Regions from separate parts of the Sphingobacterium sp. UBA5996 genome, predicted to be linked through region 3. Evidence: riboswitches for the same ligand, from Rfam matches in the RefSeq annotation. Region 3 holds a riboswitch; each other region holds the start of a gene.
What was found. A riboswitch is a leader RNA that binds a small molecule or an ion and turns the genes downstream of it on or off. The one in region 3 is predicted to bind S-adenosylmethionine.

Region 1: another riboswitch for S-adenosylmethionine. It lies ahead of B3E00_RS13365 (5-oxoprolinase); the one in region 3 lies ahead of metF (methylenetetrahydrofolate reductase [NAD(P)H]).
Region 2: another riboswitch for S-adenosylmethionine. It lies ahead of B3E00_RS09600 (O-acetylhomoserine aminocarboxypropyltransferase/cysteine synthase family protein); the one in region 3 lies ahead of metF (methylenetetrahydrofolate reductase [NAD(P)H]).

What each region holds. Positions count from the first base shown of each region.
Region 1 covers NZ_DJAS01000017.1:93,704-100,700, forward strand. The annotation lists gene B3E00_RS13345 (hypothetical protein) at 512-1,321, shown strand; gene B3E00_RS13350 (hypothetical protein) at 1,337-2,431, shown strand; gene B3E00_RS13355 (DKNYY domain-containing protein) at 2,433-3,398, opposite strand; gene B3E00_RS13360 (hypothetical protein) at 3,730-4,035, shown strand; gene B3E00_RS13365 (5-oxoprolinase) at 4,068-4,331, opposite strand; SAM-I-IV-variant riboswitch at 4,398-4,491, opposite strand; gene B3E00_RS13370 (DUF3050 domain-containing protein) at 4,699-5,469, shown strand; gene B3E00_RS13375 (3-hydroxyacyl-CoA dehydrogenase) at 5,619-6,515, opposite strand; gene B3E00_RS13380 (oleate hydratase) at 6,584-6,997, opposite strand, start outside.
Region 2 covers NZ_DJAS01000012.1:188,786-195,782, reverse strand. The annotation lists gene B3E00_RS09615 (GH92 family glycosyl hydrolase) at 1-109, shown strand, start outside; gene B3E00_RS09610 (homoserine dehydrogenase) at 174-1,355, opposite strand; gene B3E00_RS09605 (homoserine O-acetyltransferase family protein) at 1,394-2,437, opposite strand; gene B3E00_RS09600 (O-acetylhomoserine aminocarboxypropyltransferase/cysteine synthase family protein) at 2,473-3,783, opposite strand; SAM riboswitch class I at 4,040-4,152, opposite strand; gene B3E00_RS09595 (FUSC family protein) at 4,333-6,360, opposite strand; gene B3E00_RS09590 (TonB-dependent receptor) at 6,704-6,997, shown strand, end outside.
Region 3 covers NZ_DJAS01000011.1:316,475-323,471, reverse strand. The annotation lists gene B3E00_RS08750 (DUF2723 domain-containing protein) at 1-2,174, opposite strand, end outside; gene metF (methylenetetrahydrofolate reductase [NAD(P)H]) at 2,490-3,446, opposite strand; SAM riboswitch class I at 3,518-3,620, opposite strand; gene B3E00_RS08740 (hypothetical protein) at 3,797-4,648, opposite strand; gene rimM (ribosome maturation factor RimM) at 4,748-5,272, opposite strand; gene B3E00_RS08730 (30S ribosomal protein S16) at 5,391-5,912, opposite strand; gene B3E00_RS08725 (UvrD-helicase domain-containing protein) at 6,277-6,997, shown strand, end outside.

The DNA.
Region 1 (6,997 bases), on a different contig from region 3:
GAAAATGTTGGGTTACATCCTGCCCTATGTTCTTAATTGTTATTACGATAATATGTGGTAGGATGTTAACGATCTCAAAAGGTAGGTTATATACACATTAATAATCCGATTGATAACGTAGGATGTTAACGATCTCAAAATGCAGGGTTTACACAACTCGACCACATCTATTTCAGTCGCAAATCTGGATGTTAACGATCTCAAAATGCAGGGTTTACACAACATCTTATTTGCCCATTTATCATAGATCGCAGATGTTGACGATTTAAAAAATATAGGGTATGGACAATCACCATAAATTTAGGCAAACTTTTCGTTGAGGATGTTAATGATCTAAAATAAAGGGTATATACAACTGGACCGCGTAACGACATTATCTTCCATTCAATACAAATAAGTTTTATAACCAGATAACAATTTACACTTACCCAGCTTCGGTTTCCATAAAATCCGTCAAATTCCGCCGGAGCTGCGGTAAGTGATTTTCGCTTTAACCAAGAAAGGACGAATTATGAAACTACTTTTACGAAAACAAGAGACCATACGCGCATTGGAAAACCTCCGCCAAGGGGAAGAAAGGGGGCTTAAATTCTTCTACCAAAAATTCTATAAACATTTCCTTTTTCGTGCACACCGCGCAACAGATGACGAATGTACAGGCGAAAGTATTGCCCAAGAGGCCTTTCTACGCCTTTGGCTGTTCAGAGAAAATGTACATTCCGAAACTGAAATCTTCGACTTTCTGAAAGTTCAGGTGAAAACCGCGGTTCAGGCTTTTTACAAAAAATCAAAAAATAAATTTCAGCGAAGCTTACTGCGGCTCGATAGCATAGAGGATTATCAGGAGTTTATGCTCGGCTATGAACTGGAAGAGGAAAACGAAGACGATGTGCTCTATATTGAGCAACTGGAATCGGAAAAGAAAAAGAGAATGGATCAGCTTAATGCTATTCTTCCAAACCTCAACCGCGATCAACAACTCTTTGTTCGTCTCTGTCTCAAATATAGTTTTAACTATGAACGTATCGCGTACTATATGGGAAACATATCAGATTATGAGGTTAGTCTACAAATTGAAAATGCAATCGAATACCTACGTGCCATCGTCCATAGTGAGGAAAAAATGCAGCTTGTAGCCAAGCCGGTCGAATTTAAGTTAAATGGTGAAATGACCGAAGAGGAAGCTGAAGTATTTCGCATGCGCTACGAATTGCAATATTCCTTCGACAAAATTTCGGAAGCATTGCAGCTGGATGGGGGACAGGTAAGGACGTTGTTTATTAATGCGCACGCAAAAATTAAATCAAAAAAAATAGCATAAAAAAATAAAAGCAATATGGCAGCTGATACAATGGTGTTGACCCGGAAAATACAGGTGTTCGTGGATTGTGACGATAAAGAAAAACGGTCCGAATATTTTAAAAAACTCTTTGAATGGCAGGATCTCGTATTCCGTGCCGCTAATATGGTCATCACCCACCAATATGTGCAGGAAAATCTGAAAGACCTGATTTATTTGCAAGATGATGTTAAAATTAAACTGGCCGATAAGACAAAGGATCCCGAAGGTGTATTGAATACTTCACGCATGAACACTACTTACCGCGTGCTATCTAATTATTTTAAGGGACGAATTCCTACGGATATTCTATCACAAATAAACACGGCTTTAATCAAATATTTTCAGGCAGATCGTCTCTCCTATTGGAAGGGTGAAAAATCACTTCGCAATTACAAAAAGGATATGCCCATTCCCTTTCCTGGAAGACGAATTAACTTGAGTAAAGATGAGAATGCTAGAGATTTTAAATTCACATTATTCAAAATACCGTTTCGCACCTACCTCGGTAAAGACCGGTCGGATAAACGAGTGCTGCTACAACGTGCATTGGTCGGACAAATCAAAGTCTGTAGTAGCGCAATCAAAATCGTCAAAGGTAAAATCTTTTTGCTGTTGGCCCTCGAGCTCCCAAAGAAAATCCAAGAATTGAAAGATAACATTATCGCCGAAGCGTCGCTTTCAATCGAACATCCCATAGCAGTCACCATCGGAAAGGAGTCCTTTCAGATCGGTAATAAAGAAGAGTTTACTTACCGACGTATGGCCATCCAAGCAGCACGGCATCGCTTGCAAAAAGCTGCCGCATTTGATAAAGGTGGGCGTGGTCGTAAGCGGAAAATGAAAAGCTTGGAGCACTTCAACGAAAAGGAGAAAAATTATGTAGACACCAAGCTCCATCTCTATAGCCGCCGGTTAATTGAACTTTGTGTGAAAGCACAGGCAGGTACCCTCTTGTTGGTCAACCAATCCAATAAGGAGGAAATTGCCAAAGGCGATAAATTTCTGTTGCGCAACTGGGGCTACTACGGTCTTATTGAAAAAATTAAATACAAAGCTAAAATGGTCGGGATCAACATTATTATCGAGTAGATCAATCCAATTTTTTCCCTCTATAAAACTTGCTCCATGCATCCCCGGCATAGCCGTTATCCAAATATTCAAAGGTGGAAGCACTCGCCCCCTTCAACTCCTGGCCGCGATAGAAAACCGTCCAGGAGTCTTTTGCATACCCTCCCCCAAGTGCTTTAAAGGTGGATGCCGAAGCGCCGTTAACTTTTATTCCCTGATAATAGACTGCCCAGGGGTCTACGGCATAGCCATTTCCGATTGATTTGAACGAGTTGGGGCTGCCGCCCTCGACTTTAATTCCACGGTAAAAAAGATTCCAGGCGTCTTTGGCATAGCCATCATCAAGGTATTCAAACGTTGAAGCAGAAGCCCCTTCCACTTTCTGATTTTTATAGAAAACAGACCAATTGTCCTTGGAATATTGACCGCCAAGAGGCTGTGTGGTAGGACCAGCAAATCTCTCGTTCTTTTCGCCCCGATAATAGCTTGACCAATTATCTTTTGCATAACCCCGACCGAGGTTTTCAAAGCTGGAGGAGTTGGCTCCTGCAATTTCTTTGCCCAAATAGTAGACTTTCCATGCGTCTTTGCTGTAACCATTTCCCAGCGTCTTGAAGGAAGACGCTGTCACATTCGATAAGGATCTGCCATAAAAATAGACCTTCCAGGCATCACTAGCGTAACCGTCACCCAGTGACTGAAAAGTAGAAGGACTTGCATGGGCTACAGCTGCCCCCCGAAAATAGACTTTCCAGGTGTCTTTTGCATAACCATCACCTAAAAACTGAAAAGAACCGGCATTGGCATTGACAATTTCTTTACCACGATAATAGATACGTGATCCGATTTTGCTGTAACCATCACCCCGATGTTCCTGAAAGAAAAAAGTAGCAAAATTGGCATGCGCTACTTTAGCACAAATAGCCTGTGTGGCAGTAGTCAACAAAAGAAGAACGAGCATGGTTTTAAATGGGACTTTTGACATCATATAGGGCATCGGGTTAAATTTGAAAGCAAATGATCATATGTTACTCTTGTTAATGAGACCCAATAATCACAATAAAGTTTAGTCATCAATTAATTATTTATTTCTTGGAACTGATGCGATTGAAAATAGAAGGTCATTATTTCGCATGCTTATGTCTTCAACTAAATTCCAACCGTTTAAGCGCTCAGGCTGCGGTGATAATGATAACAGTTTTTATGAATTTCTATCAACCCCGACAAATAGAGGGTTGACCTGTCAGATCTTTGTCAATACGCAAGGTAAAAATCGGGAATATTTGGTCGAGTAGTATTTTTTTTATATATTGCTGGTTATGAGTTTTAAAGAAAAATTAGAGAACTGGCGCACGTCAATCAATCGCGCCGGTAGTGGTGAGGAATTGTATATTTTGCTTTTGAACTACAAAAAGTTTATCAACAAAAATTGGATGGACGATTTTGGCGATCCGGGTAACTGGAAATCGGAATTAAATCAGGTCATCAGCAAAGTAAGAAAGAAAGTGGATGTGGCAGAAATTCAAAATTGCGACGATCTCTCGTCCTACAAAGACGACGCTCGGCAAACAGCCCATTCGCTCAATCATACATTAAGATATCACCACTCATTGACAAAAGAGTAGGCTAGGCCTACTCTTTTTGCGTTTATAGGGCTTTACTGTAAAGGAATCAAAACATTTTGTTCCAGACGGACAGGCACCTGCTTCACCGACGTAAAGCCGTCTTCCTTGGAAATAATATTAGAAAGATCAAGCCCCCTTTTGGAGAATGTACTGATCAAAGCTGTTCTGAAGGTAGCTTTCGATGATCCCCAGCCTTGTCCTAAAATGGTGTCGTTGTTGAGCTGGATCAGTTCATCTGTTGAATAATAACTGAATTTTTCCAGTAAGTGTTGGTAAAGATTTGTTGTTGTAGCCATACAATTTAAAAATTTAAAGGATTAAACCATAAACTGTATCCAGATTACTTTGGGAAAATAACCGTTGTATAACGTTTATTTTGGTCGAAACCCGTATTAATTTACCACCGCGGTGCCTTCACTCGGTTGGTATTGCATCATGCAATTCTGAATACTCTACAAATATAGTAGATTATTTTTTTATAATAAAATTTTTTTTGTCTTTACTGCTATTAAACGCTGATAACCGAAAACAGCAGCAAAACAAGCTGGTCGCTTTGACTTTAATTTGGGTATAAAGCGGTTAGCTGATTGGGAAATTTATCATGTTACTGTAATCTCATCGAAAATACTTTAAAAAGCAGAGAGAACACAATACTTTTGCGGCATGAATAGAATTGCGGAAATTAACGAATACATTGCTACCGAACGCGAAGTATTATTGCAACACCCTTTATACCGTAAAATAAAGACGATCAAAAATTTACGTTCTTTTACCGAAGGGCATGTGTATGCTGTATGGGATTTTATGTCTTTATTAAAAGCTTTACAGATCAAATTAACCTGTACCACACTTCCATGGTTCGCCAGTGAACATCCTTCAACGCGCTATTTGATTAATGAAATTGTATTGGCAGAGGAGTCGGATGAATATATCGATGGACGTCGATTAAGCCATTTTGAGATGTATCTCGACGCAATGTCTGCTATGGGAGCCGACCTCCATTTGATCAATAAATTTATTGCCAATGCCAAAAAATCGGATAATATATTCGATGCTATAGCATTGACAACATTGGACAAGCGAATCAAAGATTTTCTGAATTTTACATTCGAAGTAATAGCTGAGGGTGAAGTGCATAAAATTGCGGCGGCATTTACCTTTGGACGTGAAGACCTCATCCCCGGAATGTTTACGTCTATTTTGGAAGAAATTAAAGCGAATTTCCCTACAGCCAATTTAGACAGTTTTATTTATTATTTTCAACGCCATATTGATTTAGATGGCGACGAACACGGTCCATTGGCGATGCAGATGATAACAGATCTTGCGAAGGACGATGAGGTTAAATGGACGGAAATGAAGGAGATTAGTAAAGTTGCGCTGCAAAAAAGAATTCAACTGTGGAATGCAATTGAAGATTCCTTATATGGATAATACGTTAAGCAGATCTTTGAGAACGGCCTTTCAAATCACGATTTGAAAGGCCTTTTTATGTGCTGTGCAACAAGTCTTATTTATCCGTTACCTTGCAATATCATGCACCAGCTGTTTATTGAAGTTGCGTTCTTTCGAAAGCCAGTCAACTACTTCAAAAAGTCTGGCGATTGATAGGCTGGATTGGGATAGGTATAGAATCCTTCTCCGGTAGCGACGCCTAGTTTGTTCTTATCTATAAAATGTTCTTTGAGATAGGCTACAGTTTTGATCTTTATGGGATCATTGGTTGCCTCGGCACTCATTTTGTTAATATTATAGGCTGTTGTGATGCCAACGATATCGAGTATGCCGAAGGGGCCTGTTGGCGCTCCCGTGGCAACCATCCAAGTCTTGTCGATCGTTTGGGCATCGGCCACTTCGTTGACCAAAAGATCCGTTGCTGCCGACAGTAGCGGAACAAGTAAGGAGTTTACAATATAGCCAGGCTGCTCCTTATGCAGTGGCAGTGCAACCATCCCAATGGATTTTGAAAAGTTGACCACCTGCTCAAATACTGTTTTGTCTGTGCCTGGATGGCCCATAATTTCTGCTGTATTGTGCTTCCAGATCTCATTGGCAAAATGTAGGGCCAGGAACTTCTCCGGACGGCCAGTTTCTTGGGCAAACTGACTTGGTAGTAGGGTGGAAGAGTTTGTTGCAAAAATGGTTTTCTCCGGAGCGACTTTCGCTAACTCCTGATAGAAACCTATTTTAATGGCAGGGTTTTCGGGAACGGCTTCGATCAGAAAATCTGCGTTCGCTACTGCCGAAGCAAGGTTTGAATCGTAACTGAGCCTGTCAAAGGTTGAAGCCAGTTGTTCCTTACTCGCATGAAGATCTTTCTCGAATGCCTGCGCCATAAGATCAAATTTAGCTTTTGCTTTTTCAAGTACCTCATCGTTGATGTCATATACGGTAACTTCATAGCCATGAAAAGCAGCTTGGAAAGCGATCTGATAACCTAAAACACCGCTTCCTGCAATCGTTATATTTTTAAAGTCCATGATGTTATTATTTTTTTTTTCAATTCGTAAAAACATACGCCGCGAAACCATGGCGCATGCTGTGATCCTTATCCTTTAATTCCTTTTAACCAATCTTTGAATTTGCTGATCTGTTCTGTGAGAAAGGATTCCTGCTCTTCCTCGTCCGCGGAACCAAGCGGTAGGATATGTTCAAAATAAGTGCCTTTCAATAGTTTACGCAGTAAACCTTCTCCTATAAACGGTTTGTCGTCATTTAACGTTTTGGCCGCTTTTAAGAGATGACGGATGTCGTATTGAAGGGGATTGATATCTGGAACCTGTTTATTTAAGTTTAAAAGTTCATATACGGCAATCCGTGCTGTACGTACTGAGCTTTCCATGGTAAAAACCACATCGTTATTAGTTTCGACAAACTGACCGACCAAGCCAAGATTTTTGCAGCCTTCAGGGACAACTCTTGGACGGTCACCCTTTGCTCTAGGCATAAACATAGACGTAAT
Region 2 (6,997 bases), on a different contig from region 3:
TATTGTGGATCAGGTTCGGTGGAATAATCGCCCGTGGAAAGGTTGGCAACTTCCTTTCGAACGTCTGATGGAAGGTGGGATTTTAGAGCTCAAGTTGAAAGGTAACTAAATTTAAACAATAAAAAAATAGCCCCATTCGGGGCTATTTTCAGGTAGGTTGGTTTGTTGATTGCCTACGCGATTTCGGCAATAAAATTGCCATCTTGATCCAAATCTGCCTTATGAGCTGCAATTTGTTGAAGATTAATATGACCGATTACATATTTGAAATCTGATGCGTAATATCGTTCTGTGATTTCACTGAAGTTTAACTTTTCAATCAGTGCATCGTCAGCATATCTCAAATAGACTTTGATTAAATAATCTTGGCTATAACTTAATGTGCTGGATTCTAAGTGTTTTTTATATTCATAACGGTATCCATAACGAAGGGCTGCAATATCTGACAATACTGCAGAACCAGTTGGATGACCACCCGCCCCTTTACCGTAGAAAAACTGTTCGTCTGCAAATGCCGCTTTAACCAATACACCGTTGTTTTCATTTTCCACATTATAGAGCATGCTGTCTTTACCTATCAGACGTGGTAATACATAAAGTACAACCTTGTCGCCGTCAATCTCTTTTGCAGTCGGTATCAATTTGATCTTGAAATTTTTCTCTTTTGCAAAACGAATATCTTGTTGCCCGAGTTTGTCTATACCAATATTAAAGACATCGTCTGGTTTGACATAGATCCCATACGCGTGTGAAGCAACAATACATACTTTAAATTTGGGGTCAAATCCACCTACATCCAAGGTTGGATCTGTTTCTGCAAATCCGAGTTCCTGTGCTTTCTTCAAAGCATCTGCATAGTGCTGATTTTCATTGAAAACTTTAGATAGAATATAGTTGGAAGATCCATTAAAAATGCCACTAACAGAGTGGAGTAGTTCATTATCATAATACTCTTCTAAATTCCGGATAATGGGAATACTTCCGCAAACAGCACCTTCATACAATAAGCTTGTGCCATATTCATGCTGGATATCGACCAGTTCCTCCAAATGGCTCGCAATCATTTTTTTATTGGCTGAAACCACATTTTTTCCCGATTTCAGTGCGCGAACAGTTAGTTGGTAAGCTGCTTCGGCATCATCAATCAGTTCGACAACAGTATTAATTTCTGGATGACCTAAAATTGCCTCCGCGTCAGTAGAAAACAGCTCCGCTGGTAGCGAGCGTTTTTTATTACCGTTTTTAATGACGAACTTCTTGATTTCCAGATTAAGATTTTTGGTTTTGATAATATCATAAAGACCTTGGCCTACAACACCAAATCCAAACATCCCTATTGTTAATTTATTGCTCATATCTCTTCTTATATTCTCTTATTATATTGTTCAATCTCTTATACTAATTCAGGAACACATGCTTTCTCCGCTCTCAGAAAGTGGCTAATAGTTTCCGTTAGTTTTGTTGTTTCGATTAAAAAGCCGTCATGACCATAGGTTGATTCAATCTCTTCGTAACGAGCATTGGGAATATGCTGTGCTATGAATTGTTGCTCTTGTGGAGGAAACAATAAATCTGTATTGACACTTAATACCAATGTTGGACAGCTAATGCTTGCTAATGCAGATTCAATAGACAATCTACCGCGCCCCAAATTGTGGCTATCCATTGCTTTAGTCAGGAAATAATAGCTGTAAGCATTGTAGCGGTTTACTAATTTTTCCCCCTGATAGTTTTGATAAGATGACGCTTTGTAGTCGCCTAGCTTATTATTATCATTTTCGCTCTGCGTATTACTATAGGTTGTATAATTACGGTACGACAGCAATGCCATTGAACGTGCCACCTTTAGTCCCTTAGCACCGCCATCAGGATGGTTGGCATAAAAGGTGCGGTCGGTTGTAATGGCAAGGCGTTGGCTCTCATTGAATGCAATACCCCATGGTGAATGAACAGCATTTGTGCCAACGACGATTAAATGATCGATTGCGATTGTGTTGGACGCCGCCCATTCCAATGCCTGCTGCCCCCCTAATGAGCCCCCGATCAGAACGTTAATACGCTTGATTTCCAGATGGTCAGCAAGAAATTGGTGTGCACAGGCCAAATCTTTTACCGTAAACTCCGGAAATGATAGATAATAGGGGTGCCCAGTGGATGGGTTAATAGACAATGGGTTGCTACTGCTATAGGCCGACCCAATGACGTTGGCGCAGATGATATAATAGCCGCTCGGGTCAAATAAGTCATCGGTTCCAAAAAGGCCCGGCCACCAATCCAAGACGTTTGCATTGGCCGTTAGGGCATGACATACCCAGATCACATTGCTGCGATCTGGATTAAGTTTGCCAAACGTCTCATAACTGATTTGTAAATCAGTAAGCTCTCGTCCATTTTCAAATACAAAAGGCTTCGGGTGCAGATAAATATGCTTACTCATTTTACATTTAAATTTTATAGCCGACTAAAGTCTAATTAGTTGATTTTATCAAAAGCTTGCTGTAAATCTGCTTTGATGTCATCAATATGTTCTATTCCCACTGACAGGCGCAATAGTCCTTTGAACACACCCGCATGCGCTTGATCTTCGTCACTCAATTGTTGGTGGGTCGTTGCGGCTGGATGAATAATCAGCGATTTAGTATCGCCTACATTAGCTAAATGACTGATTAATTCTAAACTGTCGATAAAGTCATTGGCTTTCTGTGCTGCATCGCCCTTTAGCTGGAAAGAAAGCACTGCGCCGTACCCATTTTTAAGATATTTTTGCGCATTAGCGAAGCTTGGAGAGCTTTTTAATCCTGGATAATTTACCTTTTCTACCTGAGGGTGGGCCTCAAGCCATCTAGCGATTTCCAACGTGTTGTCGACATGCCGTTGTACACGTAAAGACAATGTTTCAAGGCCTTGTAACAACAAGAATGAATTGAAAGGAGAGAGTGCTGGTCCAAAATCTCTCAATCCCTCTACACGCGCGCGAATTGCAAATTGTATATTGCCAAATGGGCCATTTTCACCAAAAATATCTGAAAAGACCAATCCGTGATAGCCCTCAGATGGTTCAGAAAATTGTGGGTACTTCCCATTTCCCCAGTTATAGTTACCTCCATCAACGATGACGCCGCCAATGCTTGTTCCATGCCCACCAATCCATTTCGTTGCCGATTCAACGACCACATTTGCGCCATACTCTAAAGGTTTAAATAAATAACCCCCAGCTCCAAATGTGTTGTCAACAATTAATGGCAAATCGTATTTTTTGGCTACAGCGGCAATTTTTTCAAAATCAGGAATATTGAAGCTTGGGTTCCCTATTGTTTCGACATAGATTGCCTTAGTTTTATCGTCAATGAGCGCTTCTATTTTATCAGCTTCAGCATCGGTGGCAAAACGAGCTTCAATACCTAGCCGTTTAAATGCAACTTTGAATTGATTGAATGTACCTCCATATAAGTTGGACCCTGCAACGAAATTGTCACCGCTTTCAAGAATATTATTTAATGCAATAAACTGCGCTGCCTGACCAGATGCAACTGCGACTGCGGAAACACCACCTTCTAAAGCTGCAATCCGTTGTTCAAATACATCCGTAGTTGGATTCATGATCCGGGTATAAATGTTTCCAAACTGTTTTAATGCGAATAGATTGGCCCCATGTTCTGCATTTTCAAAGACAAAAGATGTTGTTTGATATATAGGAACTGCTCTGGATCCTGTGGTAGGATCAGCGACTTGGCCAGCATGAACCTGTAGTGTTTCGAATTTCAAATTTTTGTTAGAAGACATAATAGATCAGATTTTAAGGTTTCAAAAAAGAATTTGTAAAGGTAAAAGAGAAGCATACACACCTACTTGGAAGGTCTGTCAAATCGTTATCCAAGAAAAAGGAAATGATTTTTAACAAGCAGGGAAGTGTGTATGCATACGCATTCGCATCGATACTTTTTTACGATGTAGTACACTTTTGCTGTTCGCAAGGTTCAGTTGTATTGAACCTGAATTTTTAATGGATTTCAGTAATTTAATAAGCATTGTCTTATATCATTTATATGCTCCAAAACGATATTATTTTGGACAGGAATTGGCACCTTTTCAAGCAAATTGAAGGTTGCCAGTGGGTCATTGAGCCAGTCTCTCGCCACTTCTTTATAAATCAAGACCTACTGATTAAGGAAGGTGTTGATTAGAAATCTTCTTTCGAAGACGACACAAATATAAACTTCTTTTTTATTAAAGCAAAAGAAATACGTTTTTTTTACTTAAAAGAGCGTTACTTCGGGAGCTGTAATCGCATATTTGTTATTCAATATTGATACATAAATACATAGCTTGCCTTTATGGTTTTCTTAAGTTGATATTTTCTGCCAGCTGATCTAAGTCGGTTAAAAGGGGTTTTAAAGCATCAATTCTGCAGTGGATACCCTGTTGTATGTCGTGATTCGCTTTTCTACCTAACGATATGGAGAGACCAACCAAATGCGAATTGATGCGATAGGAGAGTGCTTGAAAATGATGGATATGGGACCAGTCTACCCACTTGTGTTCAGGTTCCTTCTTCATTTGATTGATCGCATCGGAAAAGAGAGCCATGGCAGTCTGTGCTTTTTTCCGAGCCAGTCGAATGTCGAACGAACTTTGCAGATCATCAGATAGGCGTTTGTTGATAATTTGAAAATAATGGTGGTTATATAATGCGACCTCTTTTGCCAAGTGGACCATGCTCGTGCTTTGGCGTACGGGTATCAAAAAATAGCCCGCTATTGCCAGCAGCGCACCAACTAAAGTAAAAATTATTCTACTGCCTAAAATGATATTAATATTTCCTTCAAATAAGTTTAATGCGATGACTATGCCTAGCGTAATAAAGATCACACTGACCATATAATTTGATCGGTTGAATAGGAAGAATCCAAATAATCCAATAGCGGCAATTTGAAGAAGAACGGGCAGAAAGTCAATGGAGACCAAACAGAGTATTCCGACGGCAATTCCCGAAAGTGTACCTAGTATGCGTTCTATATTGCGTGTTTTGGTCATTGAAAATGCAGGTCTCGCAACGATGGCAATAGTGAGTAAGATCCAATAAGTATATTTAAAATCCAAGAAAGAAATGCCGATCAATGCGCCTGTTCCGAAGAGAACGGCCATCCGGAGTGCAAAACGGAAAATTGGATTATGGAGATTGAGTCTGCTCTTGATATCACTTAAATTACGCAAAGGACGATTGATAAATTGCTGATACTCATTGGTGTCAATTTTGTTTTTGATTTCTTGATTTTGATAAAAAGCAACTTGAATCCGTTTGAGAACTTCAATAATAGCTTCAATATTACGGATGATGGAAGCGAGAATACCATCTGCTGGGGCAGTCTGTTGTTCTTGAATCTCCTTTAGATCCAACAACAGCGCATTGATTTTACTGTGGTTATCGTAGCGCTGCTCTGCATAGCGAAACCTTTTATTAGGCTGCGAAAAACTATCGATTTCCAAGGCCAGTAATGTTATGCTACGACGAATTATGGGAAGGCTACCGGTATCCAGCAAATTTTTTCGAATGGCATCATAGTCATGATCCAATGCAATAATTAATTCGTGTAAATCAATTAATCCATAGACCTGACTAAGCCAATAGTTGCTTTTGTGCCAGCGTTGGCTTATGATTTTTTCTTCCCTGAATAAGAGGGATCTGATTTGCTCCTGTTGTTCACTGATCTGACCATAAATTTTTCCGACGCGGCTGTAAGTCAAGTCCAGCGGAATATCCGGATCGTAAGATTCAGAACGTATCAATAGAAATTGAGATAAACCGTGAAACCCATTGGCCATGGCGTGTTTTAAAGAGCGATAGGGTTGTATGTAAGCCTGCAATAGACTAAAGAAATAATAGATGCTGGCGCCTGCAGTAATTTGTAAGCTCACTGAAAGCGGATGTTGAGGGGCCATGCCGATGACAAAGCTCATCAGAATCAATGTCATGTTCCCAATTGCGGCATAACGGGGGCCTAAAACCCCGTAAAAAGTGCAGATAAAGCCTGCGGAACTCAATAAAATAACCAGCGGCCAATGATAAGGAAAAAGAAAGGCTGTAAGAAGCGAAGCAATAAAGAAAGTGGGAATACAAACAAGAGCGGAAGAAAATTTATCTTTCCGATTACCTGGAGGATCGGTTAATGTAGTCAATAATGATCCCACCCCAATACCGATGGCTGCGTTTGCTGGTGCACCCAACAGATAGATCGCCAAACTCGGCAAAATGCTGATAGATACATTGCGCAAAGCATCGCCAGTATGTTCTCCCTGGATGAATCGGATAATATGGATATAAAAAAGGTAGAATCTTTTCTTTAATGATTCAATGCTCATCAATCAGTTTACTAATTTTCGCCGTAAAAATACAAATATTATGCTTAATATTTGTATTATACATTTTATTTGTTTTGAATTTTGTTTATTTTTTGAATTTTTATTTTGATTCGATGTGCTTTTCTTGCGCTGTGCTTCTTGGAGATTCAAGATTAGCTGGGATGATTTTACCGGCTTTAGCATCGATCAGTGAAGGATATGGTTTACCGATGTTATTTGGCTGTCTACCGAGTGAATCGGACGATCTATCTATTTCTACTAGTCAATGTGTAATGAATATACGAGGTTTGTTGTCATTATTATGAAGTTGACTATCTAATCGATAGCCTAAAGAAACTACATTATGAAACCACAAAAAATTAAATTGCTCTTATTTTCACTTTTTTTAGTCCTGTTTTCTATTGCCGGACCCGTTTCAGCACAGTCTGACGGGGTAAGATTACATACAGTCGTTGTTGGACAAGACAACCAGCCTATTGTGGCTGCAAATATTTCACTATTTCGGAAGCCCAATGATATCTTATTAAAGGGAACTTTATCCAACGAAAATGGAGAAATTGTGTTGTCTGCGATCCCCGAGGGCAAGTATAGCCTACGTGTGTCCACGGTAGGGTATGCTGTTTATCATTCTGCTGAA
Region 3 (6,997 bases):
ACTGCATTTTTCTTGACGACCTCCGCTTTATTAACGTCCAGTTTGACTTTTCTTGAGGGGAAATAATTTTCCATCTCACCGGAATTCAACTGAACTTTATAATCGGGATCATCTGACGTCACAAATTGTAATAACTGACCTGCATCAACAGCTTTGTCGAGTTGCCTATCCACAAAGGGGATATAATCACGGACACCTTTTTTTGTCTTTTCTGCCGGAATCGTCACGGGGAGGCCTGCTGCTCGATAAGTCGGCTGCCTGGCCTGTTGCATATACCAATCACCGGTAAGATAACTTAAGACGACCACCCGTACATCGGGACGCACACCTTCTACTTCTTGTAAGTACCACACCGGAAATGTATCATGATCGCCATACGTAAATAGGATTGCATTTGGAGCACAGGCCTCAAGATAATTACGCGCCAAGTCCCTTGCCATCGATTTCTCCGATCGATCATGATCGTCCCAGTTTTGATGAACCAAAATAATGGGGCCGCCCAGCAACGCAAAGGATAAACCTGTCGCCAAAGCATAACGTGTTCGTACAAAACGTTTGAAAAAACGAACCAATGCGATCAGCCCCAATCCAATCCAGATTGCAAAGGCGTAGAAAGAGCCCACATAAGCATAATCCCGCTCCCGAGGTTGCATGGGCGTTTGATTTAGGTAAACAACAATCGCTATTCCGGTAAATACAAACAGCAAGGTTACGACCAAAGTATAAGGCTTGTTGTTTCGATACAACCATACCGCACCAGCTATTCCCAAAAGCAGCGGCAGAAAGAAATAGGTATTTCGGCTCGGATCATGTGCCTGCGATTGCGGTAGTTTATCTTGCGCACCTAGTCGCCAGTTATCGAATGCTTTGACCCCCGACAGCCAGTTGCCATCGCTATAGGTCCCATACCCTTGTCGATCATTCTGTCTACCGACAAAATTCCATAAGAAATAGCGCGTATACATATCGCCAAGCTGAAAATTGAAAAAGAATTTAAAATTATCGGAGAATTGTGGTTGCTCTCCCTCTTTCAAATTGAAGTAACTTCTATAATAGGCTTGATGGTTTCCATCTTGGCTGTAAATACGCGGGAAAAAGGTTTCCTTATCAAATTGATATTTGTCTATCTGTGTAAAGGGTACATACGCCGATTGATCTTTCCGATAGCCTGTCTTACTCTTTACACCAACCACTTGCGAATCATAATACGGACCTTTGAGCAATGGCTCCCGGACATATTGTTCCCGGCTCAAATAGCCTAAAAAAGAAAATACATTATCTGGCGCATTATTATTCAAGGATGGATTTGCTTTTCCCCGGATCATGACCATGGTGTAGGAACTGTATCCAAATAAAACAAAACAAAAAACTAACAAAGCGGTGTTGAGCGTGTATTTGCGCTTTGTATACGAATAATACAAACCGTAAACTATCAATCCTACCAGCAATGAGCACGAGAAGAAAATTCCGGAACCAAATCCCATTCCAAGTGAGTTTACAAATACAAGGTCAACTTTAGCAGCCAGGCCAACCAACCATTGAATAATACCCCACAAAACGGCTCCAAGGATCAGTACGCCTACTACAAACGCTTTTAAGGTACCTTTCGCACTCACCTGAGTTGCTTTTCTGAAATAGACCACCATCGCTATCGCTGGGATAGCCAAAAGATTCAATAAATGGACTCCAATAGAAAGCCCCATAACAAAACCGATAAATACCAGCCAACGATCACTACCTTCTTCATCAGCACGAGCTTCCCATTTTAATATCCCCCAAAACACAACTGCTGTACACAAGGACGACATCGCATAAACTTCGGATTCTACGGCCGAATACCAAAATGAATCGCTGAAACTAAATGCCATTGCACCAACAATTCCTGCGCCGAAGATCTGCAAGCAGTTGGATAAAGGTGCGTATTTGTCTTCGCGGAGTATCTTCTTGGCAATTGCTGTTATCGTCCAAAATAAAAATGTAACCGTAAGCCCGCTGCAAATTGCCGATCCGATATTCATCCAATAGGCGATTTTACCTGCATTACCCAAAGCCAAGTTTGAAAATACATTCTGAATCAGAAGAAACAATGGTGCCCCAGGTTGGTGTGCTACTTCCAGCTTGTAAGCACAGGCAATGAATTCACCACAATCCCACCAGCTTACCGTCTTTTCCACGGTAGCAATGTATACACATGTGGCAATGAGTCCGCAAGCAAAACCCAGTAGAGAATTTATTCTATTGTACGTCATAAGGTCAATTGGTCTTCTATTAAAATCCTTTTTAGGACTTTAAGTTAAAAAGTTATCCTGATTCCATTATGTTAATTAACACTATTTAACACAAGTACCTGACAATAAACACACTGACACTTGCACGAACACAAATGACTCCGTTACCAACACGACGACTTGGCTATAAGGTCAATTATAGGATATCTTAACAATGAAAAAGGGAGCTTATCAGCTCCCTTTCCCGGGTATTTTTATGAGTTAGGCTAGTTTTTCTACAATTTTCTTTGTTGGACCCGGATTACTCATCGTATAGAAATGTAAAACCGGAGCGCCAAACTTGATCAGCTCCTGACATTGTTGTACCAACCACTCTTCTCCGACTTGTCTGACGTCGGCATTCGTTTTACATTCCGAAACAGCATCGCTCAGTTCTTCTGGAATATCGAGATGAAATATTCGTGGTAAGGTCACGAGCTGCTTTTTAGTTGTCAGTGGCTTTAATCCTGGAATAATAGGCACATGTATTCCATTATCTCTACATTTAGTAACAAATTCCTTATATTTTTCGACATTAAAGAACATTTGAGTTACAATAAATTCCGCCCCCATATCGACTTTTTGTTTCAGATATTTAAAGTCAGTATTAAAATTTGGCGATTCAAAGTGTTTTTCGGGATACCCCGCTACACCGATGCAAAAATCAGTCTTTTCCGATGTGACAATATCCTCATGCAGATACTTTCCTTTATTCATATCAGCAACCTGTTCCAATAGGTCTGTTGCAAAAGCATGTCCACCATCCGTTGGAATAAAATCAGCATCGCCCTTACGTGCATCTCCGCGCAATACTAAGACATTATCTATACCCAGGAAGTTCAAATCGATCAGTGCATTTTCGGTTTCCTCCTTAGTAAAACCACCACATATCAAATGGGGTACTGCATCAACTTTATATTTATTCATGATTGCTGCACATATCGCCACTGTCCCAGGACGTTTGCGATAGGAAACGCGTTCCAGTAATCCACTTGCATGCTCTTTATAGATATAATCTTCCCGGTGGTAAGTTACGTCGATAAAAGGAGGTTTAAACTCCATCAGTTCATCCATGGTTTTAAAAATACTTTGGATGCCCTGCCCTTTCGCCGGTGGCAATAGCTCAAAAGAAAACAATGTTTTTCCTTTGGCATTCTGGATATGATCGATAATCTTCATTAAAAAACTGTTTTTTAGTTTGGTTGGCTTATATCGAAACGCACACGTCGAGGAATCGTTTATCTTCATGTAACTTATCTGTCCCACATGGAGTAGGGTAGAATTTAGCACCTTGAACAATACAGGTTGCTAAGGCTTCAACGGGTCTATTCCCTCGGCCTTTCTCTATAAGCGTTGCTAATATCGTTTTAAAAAATCAAAAGACAAAAATATTTTTTCGAAAAGACTAAAATGGCACCGAAAATAGGGCAATAAGACCTTTGGGCTCTGCTTACACGCAACAAAAGAAATGTATGCACCACCAAAAAATGTTAAAAAAACAGGCGAAAGTAAGGATCGAGAATCATTGGCTAAAGATGCGCTGCCAGGGAATTCCGTAGATTTTTGAGATAAAATGTGATTAATAAAAGTCCTGTTACGTGGTATTCCTCTTTCGATGCATATTTAAAGCCATCAAATAAATAGCGATAGGCGATCAATGCATCTTGTTCATTGTAAAACAACTCTTTCCAAGATTCCGGCACATCTGTCCACGCCTTGAGCACAATACCGTTCTCAGCATAAATAATTGGCGATTCAACACCATCCATTCGATAATCGTGATGTGTACCAGAACTTGATATATGTTGAAAGTAAGCGATGGAATAATCAACAAAATTCAATGCCCTCGCCTTGACCTCCTTTTCACTTTCTGCTCTTACGGGAGCATTCCGCCACAAATTCACTTGACTGTCAAATTTGCTTGGCGTCTCGCGTATAGGGGTTTTATCTAAGGCAAAGTTAAGATAAAGTCTTTCGGTAGTAGGTAAACGCGCTGAGTTAAACTGTGAAAAATCACCTCTTAGCTGAATAAAATCTTTTTTTACCTTAACAATATCCAATGCGATGCTACCTTTTTTCTCGTCGGTCAACTCTAATCTGTCACCATTGAATCTATACTTTCCGAAGAGTAATATATCGTCGAGCGCCAAGACAAAGCGGTCTTTATTATGGAGTGAGAGAAAGGACCGATATAAAGTAGGATCATTCCCATAGGTATTTGCCTCCACATTCTGGGGAGATTCTCTCTTAAGTTTATGATATTGCTCATTCGAATAGCCCAATATCATCTGATAATTACCTTCAGGAAACTCCTTTTTCTTTCCAAAGAAAGCACAAGAAGACAGTGAAAATAGGAATAGCAGGAGTAATAACGATTTCAAAATCAATTAATAATTATGGCAAAATAATATATGCCAATATAATAAATTACTGCGATAGTCTATGAAAGGCTATTCATTTATATAAGCCTAAGGATATACTTATTCTTTATACAGATCCACTAAGCCTTCTGGCAATTCAACTTCAATAATCTCCTCTTCGCCATCAATACCTAAGATCAAATCGTCCGAAAGTGGGAACATCAGCTCCTTGCCATCCATATCTACGGTAGCAACAAATTGTTGTGGAAACTCCTGAACATCTGTTATTCTCCCCAGTTCACCATGGTTTTCATCAATTACTAAAAAACCGATTAAATCCGTATATCTAAAATCATCTGGATCACGCTCCGGCATTTTATCATTGGAAAGATATAGCTTTTTACGTACAAGTATTTGAGCCTTATCAATATGATCCACATCCTCGAATGTCACATAAGCGGTACTGTTCTTTTGAAATTTGATGGCGTCAACAAAATAAGGAACAAGCTTTTTGTTCACTTCCACGAAGACGACATCCATATCCAAACTCTCGTATTCTTCGAATTCAAAAAATAGCTGTACTTCTCCTTTAAGCCCTCTTGTTTTGCTGATATAACCGATGTAAAAGCTTTGATCAATAGTCATATTTTCGTATTTAGCAATTAGATGTAAGACATGATAATGGCAAACTATAGCCTATAGGCTGTTTCAAAAAAAGCCGGCTCAAGGTTGAGTCGGCTTTCTCGAATACTTTATGAAAGAATTAACCTTCAGTTTCTTCTGATGCAGGAGCTTCAGTCTCTTCAGCAGGAGTTTCTTCCGCTACAGGAGCATTTTTAGCAGCTACAGCAGCAGCTTTTTCTTCTTTTTTCTTAGCTTCAGCAGCTAAAGCAGCATTTCTAGCATCAGCTTTAGTTTGTGCTAAACCATCTTTTTTACCAGAGATTCTTGCATCATTAGCTTCAGTCCAGGCTGCAAATTTAGCTTCAGCAGCAGCTTCATCAAAAGCACCTTTTTTCACACCACCTTGCAAGTGTTTTTTGTAAAGAACACCTTTGTAAGAAAGGATAGCGCGAGCTGTGTCAGTCGGTTGAGCACCTTTGTTCATCCAGTCCAAAGCTTTTTCAAAATCCAAAACGATCGTTGCTGGATTAGTGTTTGGGTTGTAAGAACCAATACGTTCAATGAATTTACCGTCACGTGGAGCGCGAGAATCCGCTACGACTACGTGGTAAAAAGGACGTCCTTTTTTACCGTGTCTTTGCAATCTGATTTTAGTTGCCATTTTTTAATTTATTTTATGTATTCAACATATCCCCCGAGCTTCATACTAGAGGGGATGCAAAGATAGTTATTTTTTTCTATTCATAAACATAATTTTATAAACTTCGCTGAAAATGACATCCTTAACACCTTGAACACCCCTTTTAGAACAGATCTCATTGCACCAGCTCTGCCGTCAACACCTAAAGTAATGTGTACAGCTGTTGGCTTCGCCCGAAGGCAACACCTACTCATATTACGACACCAGTATATATCATAAAACAACAATTTGGTTAATAAATAAGAATCAAATTAAGTCTGCTTTCTCAATTAAAATAATCTTCCCCATTTTTGCCAATTCACTTTTTACTTTCTACCTTCATTCTATGAAATCCGTTGCGCCATTAAAAATACTAAAAGCTTCAGCCGGTTCGGGGAAAACCTTTAGCTTGACTTTACATTATCTCACCCTTCTCCTATCCAACGAGAATAGCTACAAGGAAATTTTGGCGGTGACATTCACCAATAAGGCAACTGCCGAAATGAAGGAACGTATCCTATCGGTACTCCATGGCCTGGCAACAGGCCATCCTAGCCCTAAAATTGAAGATTTCAGAAAGTTATTACTGGCACAACAGCCAGGTTGGACTTCACATCTTGTGCAGGAGAAAGCTCACCGTGTTTATCGCCGTATCTTACATGATTATAGTCATTTTACGATAAGTACAATTGATGGTTTCTCCCAAAAGGTCATCCGCGCGTTTACATATGAACTTAATCTTGATGCGGCTTACAAGATTGAAATGAATGTCAATAAAGTGAAAAATGAGCTGACAGTTATGCTCAATCAATTACTGGATGAGCGCCCCGATCTACTCGATTGGATTATAACTTATGCTGAAAAGAAGATAGCAAAAAATGAAAATTGGAACTACCGTCAGCAATTAATGAGTTTGGCGAGCCTTATTTTTTCTGAAAATTTCCAGGAATTTGATAGTTATATCAACTCGGCAAACCCCAAGGAGGTTTTTAATCTCCTTAATCTGGAGATTGAACAGAAGATAAGCGCATTTACCGAAGCGCTATCCATGACAATTGAAGCGTTTA